Regions from separate parts of the Salinivibrio sp. IB282 genome, predicted to be linked through region 2. Evidence: predicted binding sites of a transcription regulator. Region 2 holds the regulator's gene; the other holds the start of a gene.
The links. The regulator MetJ, encoded in region 2, represses methionine synthesis genes. The targets are predictions, from matches to a motif close to TTAGACNTNTANANGTCTAA.
Positions count from the first base shown of each region.

Region 1: the regulator MetJ is predicted to act here: its motif matches at 1,548-1,567, upstream of BZG14_RS07895 (MetQ/NlpA family ABC transporter substrate-binding protein).

Region 1 is NZ_MUET01000029.1:18,793-21,964, forward strand. It holds gene BZG14_RS07880 (ChrR family anti-sigma-E factor) at 1-175, opposite strand, end outside; gene BZG14_RS07885 (sigma-70 family RNA polymerase sigma factor) at 172-804, opposite strand; gene BZG14_RS07890 (LON peptidase substrate-binding domain-containing protein) at 868-1,437, opposite strand; gene BZG14_RS07895 (MetQ/NlpA family ABC transporter substrate-binding protein) at 1,593-2,390, shown strand; gene BZG14_RS07900 (multidrug effflux MFS transporter) at 2,565-3,172, shown strand, end outside.
Region 2 is NZ_MUET01000017.1:28,304-31,475, forward strand. It holds gene metB (cystathionine gamma-synthase) at 1-1,038, opposite strand, end outside; gene metJ (met regulon transcriptional regulator MetJ) at 1,224-1,541, shown strand; gene BZG14_RS05485 (malic enzyme-like NAD(P)-binding protein) at 1,620-2,864, opposite strand; gene rpmE (50S ribosomal protein L31) at 3,123-3,172, opposite strand, start outside.

The DNA.
Region 1 (3,172 bases), on a different contig from region 2:
CCGTTTCTTCCTCGTCGAACACGGTCTGTGCAAGCGAAGCTTCTGCAGCGGCGACATATGCTTGGCATTCCTGGCAAAGCTCAACATGCGCTGACAACGCAATCGCCATCGAGGTGGGCAGTTTGCCAGCTGCAAACGCATCGAGTAAATCGGTCGATGGGTGATATTTAATCATTGTTTTACCTCCAGGTGATTGCGGAGCTTTTCCAGACCTAAACGCAATCGGGATTTTACGGTGCCCAGCGGCACGTTCAACTGTTCTGACAACTCTTGATGGGTAAGCTGTTTCAGATAAACGCCTCTTACCACTTGTTGTTGCACGTCGGGTAACTCATCAATGAACGACAGCAACTCTTGATCCATCATATATTGCGCACCCGCATCCGATTCATTGTCCTGCTGGCCGGATTCGAGCACGGGCCAAATATCATCACTGAAATTGTCTTCCCGGTTCGATTGCACCTTACGCAACATATCAAAGCTAATATTACGCATAATGGTGAACACCCACGTGGTCGCTGCGCCTTTGTCCGAGTTATACAAGTGGGCTTTGCGCCACACCACTAACATGGTTTCTTGTACCAATTCCATCGCCTGGCCGTCAGCGCGAAGGTGCTTGGCACCGTACGAGCGGATCTTGGGACCAAAAAACCGGAAAAGACGTTCAAAAGCGGCGCGGTCGCGCTTCTCCGAGACTTTTAATAATAATGCAGACAACTCTTCCTTCGTCACGTCAGTCATGTTGGCACGCGTGTCCCGTCTGGAAATGGTGGTCTCAGTATACATGGTTTGTGGCGCAGTCATAGTTGAGTCCTATCTGTCGTAGCCGTCCATTTGGCTACCAGTACGTGAGTAGCAGTGATTGGATCACTCGACTTCCTCTTCAAGAAGCTGACTGATGAATTGTTTCGCTTCTTCTGCCGATTCTTGCGCTATAAACCATTGTTTTTGCGCATTAGAAAGCGGCAATATCTCCAGCCAACGCTGACAGCTCCAAGTTAAGTCGTCGAAAGGGGCCGCCTCATATTGCTCTGCGTGCTCAGGATGGGCCGCAAAGACATGTTTTAGCCCGGCTGCAATATGCGCTTTATCGTCGGCTTGGTCATCATCCAAATACTCATCATGAGGCCAATCATTGAGAGCCCGTATGTCACCCACCCACAACTTATCGGCGTCTTGATCGGTCGATAGAATTTCCACACGTTGACGGCCGGCGATCGTAATCCCCAATAAGCCGTCAGGGAGTGTTTCAAAATCGACAATGTCGACCAGTGTGCCGTATTTGTACAGGCGTTTTCCCTGCATCATTGCCAGCACGAACCCCTCTTGGTTTGCAGAGCACTCTCGGACGAGGCGTAAATAGCGGGGTTCAAAAATGCGCAGTTTTGCCCTGCCACCCGGTAGCAAAAACAGGGGCAAAGGAAACAGCTTAGTCATACTGATGCCTCCTTCTATTGATTCAACATGCTCCCCACTACGCGTCGTGGGGCGCATGCGATCAAGATAGGCTTTGGATGGCGCTAATCATATTGACATTGATTGCTGCTGTGGCATTCTGGATGTCTAAACGGCCAATAAGAAAGGTAAAGGGAATGAAGATAAAACAACTTGGTGTCAGTCTCGCGTCACTGCTCGTCGCGGTATTGCTCTCAGGATGCGCTGAGGAGAATGAAACGATTAAAATTGGCGCGACGGTAGGTCCCCACGCGCAAGTGGTTGAGTCGGTGGCTAAGCAAGCGAAAGAGGAGGGGATTGATGTTGAGGTCGTGGAGTTCTCCGACTATATCTCGCCTAATGCAGGCTTAGCGGATGGCAGCTTGGATTTAAACAGTTATCAGCATCAGCCGTTTCTTGATAATTTTAACCAAAACCACGATAGCGAGTTAGTATCGGTTGGTCGTTCGATCTTAATGCGGATGGGGGTTTATTCTGACAAAGTCGACAATATTGAGGCGTTAGCAAATGGCGCACAAATTGCGATCCCCAATGATCCCACTAATGCCGGTCGCGCGCTGTTATTGCTGGAAGACGCAGGTTTGATTACTTTGGCTGACAATGTTGGCTTTAAAGCCACGCTTCAGGACGTTCAATCCAACCCTAAACAGCTCGAATTTGTTGAAGTCGAGGCCGCACAACTGCCGCGCAGCTTACAAGATGTCGATGCCGCGGCGATCACTATGAACTATGTGATGTCATCAGGGCTTGATCCGAGCGAGCAGGGCATTTTCTTGGAATCCAAAAATGCGCCTCTCGCGGTGATGGTAGTGGCCGCGCGCAAAGACGACCAAGATAACCCGACGTATCAGCGATTACTCGCGTTATTCCAGTCCGACAAAACACGTCAATTTTTGCAAGACACCTTCAATGGCACCATAGAGCCAGCATTCTAAATCACCGTCACCCCATATAATCGGTCAGTGCAATGCAGGCCGATAGCCAAACGTCACTATTTGTTTACCACTCATACAGTTATTGCTGCTACCATGGTAGCGATTCGCTGATCCACCCTGTGTTAGGGTCGCGAGATCTACCTCCCCACATCACTAAAACGCATAGGAAATTGGATGCAATCGGCTAGTCGCCCATTTAATTGGTCGCCCGTATTGCTGGCGTGCCTGACCGTCAGCATTGGGCAATTCAGCATGGGCTTAGTATTCCCGTCTTTGCCCTGGATAGCTCGTGATTTCAACCTCAGTATGGACAATGTCCAGCTACTGATCTCTGCCTATCTACTCGGGTTCGGGCCATCACAGTTTATTTATGGGCCTATCTCAGATGCGCTTGGTCGTCGCCGTGTATTGTTAGCCGGTGTATTACTCTCTTTGATTGGCTTAACCGTGATGGTGAGCTTTAGCGCCAGTTTCACGGGGTTAGTCATTGGCCGCTGTATTCAAGGAATGGGAACCGGCTGCTGTGCCGTGCTCTCACGCGCCTTTACGCGTGACTCGTATTCGGGGGATCAACTGCCGCAAGCGATGTCGTATTTGATTATGGTGGCGTCGTTCACGCCCATCGTGGCGCCCGTTATTGGCGGGTTCGTTAACCACAATCTAGGCTGGCTGGCGATCTTTATTTTGCTGATGGTGTACACCAGCTTGGTGTGGTGCGTGCTGTTTTTTCTGTTCAAAGAGAGCATGCACGCGCGTTCACCCTTGCCCAATGTGAAGGTGAT
Region 2 (3,172 bases):
ACTCATAGCTCGGTGCGTCATCGAGCCAGGGTGAGTGATCAAGCTTTCCACGCCCCCTAGCGATTCGGCCAGAGCAAATAACGAAAGACCGTCGATAAACCGCGCCACACCGGCTTGGTCGGTCTCCAACTCTAGGCTCAGCATGCTACCAAACCCCGCTTGCTGGCGCGCAGCAATTTGGTGGCCAGGGTGAGAGGCCAACCCGGGATAGTATATTTTCCGCACCGCCGGCACCGTTTGTAGGTAGCTCAGTACCGCTTCAGTGTTGTGCTGGTGTTGTTTAACGCGCGCGCCCAGTGTACGCAACCCTCGCAATGTCATATAACTGTCAAAGGCATTGCCCGTCGCCCCTAAGCAATTTCCCCACCAAGCCAGTGTGTCTGCCAATTCATCCGTACGCGCGACCACCACGCCACCGACAATATCGGAGTGACCATTAATAAACTTGGTGGTGGAATGGACCACCATATCCGCGCCCAGCGCAAACGGCTTTTGCAAGGCGGGCGATAAAAAGGTGTTATCCACCACCACCCAGGCCCCAACTTGATGGGCCTTTTGGCTTATTTCTGCGATATCGACCACGCGTAGAAGTGGATTGGATGGAGTTTCCACCAGCACCAACTTGGGCTGCTTAGCCAATGCCTGCTCCAACGCCTCATGGTCGGATTGATCGACAAAACTCACCTGCCAAATGCCTTGTTTGGCGCGTGATTCGAGCAAGCGATAGGTGCCGCCATAACAATCGTGCGGGGCGACGATATGATCGCCTGCCTCCAATAGAGATAACACCAAGTTTATCGCCGACATGCCACAGTTAGTCACTACCGCACCCGCGCCCCCCTCTAAGTCAGTCAGCGCTTGTTCCAACTGCGCACGGGTTGGGTTGCCGCCTCGCGCGTAGTCGTAGGTAGGCACATCTCCCAGAGCCGGGAAACGGTAATTGGTCGATAAATACAAGGGAGGCACTACCGCATGGTGCTGGGTGTCGGTGCCAATCCCAGTGCGAACGGCGATGGTGTCGGTTTTTTTCTCTGTCATTATCTGTCCTTGCTAGTCTGTTTGCGCATGGTGGGCGTGATCCAGGCGTCATACTGCCACCTTACCCGTCGCTTTTTGGGACGTCAATACTTCTAGACGTCTACACTCCTTTGCATGTGGCGGTTAATATAGCTAAAATCTCCGCAGCATCATCCTGGGTATTCCTTAATCAAGATAGGTGAGACATGGCGCAGTGGAACGGCGACTACATTAATCCGTATGCCGAACATGGTAAAAAGAAAGAGCAGGTAAAGAAGATCACCGTCTCTATCCCATTAAAAGTACTAAAAATTCTTACTGATGAGCGCACTCGTCGTCAGGTGCAAAACCTGCGTCACGCGACCAACAGCGAGTTGTTGTGTGAGGCATTTCTTCATGCCTACACCGGTCAACCTCTGCCAACCGATGACGATATCCGTAAGGATAAACCCGACAGCATCCCCGCCGAAGCGCGTCGGATCATGAAAGAGCTGGGTATCGAATTCGACGATAGCGAATACTAAAAAAACCCGCCAACCGGCGGGTTTTTCATTACCTGCAGCATCGTGCTGTCTGCCACTTACGCATGGCAACATGCCTCGCTACATCATATAGTTTTCTGGCATCTCGATACGAGCTACGCCGGTTTCGACGGCCGCCAGCGCCACTGCACGTACTACTTTCGGCAACAAACGCGCGTCCATGGGCTTGGGAATGATGTAATCAGGACCAAAGCTGAGCGAAGACAAGCCGGCGGCGTCTAATACTGTTTGTGGCACCGGCTCTTTGGCCAAACTGCGAATGGCCTCGACCGCGGCCAGTTTCATCGCATCGTTAATTTCACTGGCACGKACATCCAATGCACCACGGAAAATAAACGGGAAACAAAGTACGTTATTGACCTGGTTGGGATAATCCGAACGCCCGGTTCCCATGATCAGATCATCCCGGACTTGATGTGCCACATCCGGGTGGATTTCAGGATCCGGATTCGAGCAGGCAAATATCACGGGCTTGTCTGCCATCAGCTTCAAGGCCTCTGGTGAGAGTAAGTCAGGGCCAGATACGCCAACGAACATGTCCGCGCCTTCAATCACATCTTCGAGGGTACGTTTATCGGTGTTATTGGCAAACAGCTGCTTGTATTTGTTGATATCATCACGACGCGTATGGATCACGCCTTTACGATCCAACATATAGATTTTTTCTCGCTGCGCACCACATTTTATTAATAGCTCCATACAGGCAACCGCGGCCGCGCCAGCACCCATGCACACCACCGTCGCCTCACAGATATCTTTGCCTTGTAGCTCGAGAGCGTTAAGCATGCCGGCAGCAGTCACGATGGCAGTACCGTGTTGGTCATCATGGAATACAGGCACTTCGCACCGTGCAATCAGTTGTTTTTCAATTTCAAAACAATCAGGGGCTTTAATATCTTCGAGGTTGATACCGCCAAAGGTGTCAGCAATATTGGCCACGGTATCAACGAACTCATCGATAGTGCGGTGTTTCACTTCAATATCAATCGAGTCCAAACCGGCAAAACGCTTGAATAATAACGCTTTACCTTCCATGACGGGCTTAGAAGCCATGGGGCCTAAGTTCCCCAATCCCAAAATCGCGGTGCCGTTTGAGATCACCGCCACCATGTTGCCTTTACCCGTATAGCGGTAAACCGCATCTGCGTCTTGCGCTATCTCTCGCACCGGCTCAGCAACGCCAGGACTATACGCTAGGGCGAGATCCGCGGCCGAGTCGGCCGGTTTGCTCAATTCAACAGAAATTTTTCCGGGAGTAGGGTATGCATGATAATCCAGCGCTTGCTGGCGTTTATCGTCCGACATCTAGTGTTCCTAATTATTATCGTGAAGGGATAGATAACCAATATCGCCAGGGAAGCGTGAACGATATTAGCCAGACACTCGACAAACCACACAGGGAAGGTTTGCATTCGCATAAAGATGGTAACGCAGGGAGCAAACGTCCACCAGTGCTAACACGCATTCGCGATGATGCTCGGACCTGTTGCCCCAATACAAGGACGATACGATCAAAAAAAGGGACGCTGATGCGTCCCTTCTCTGTATTCGGTCAATAGCGGCTTATTTTTTGCTGCTAAGGGCACCGAAACGCTTCTTAAAGCGGTCAACAC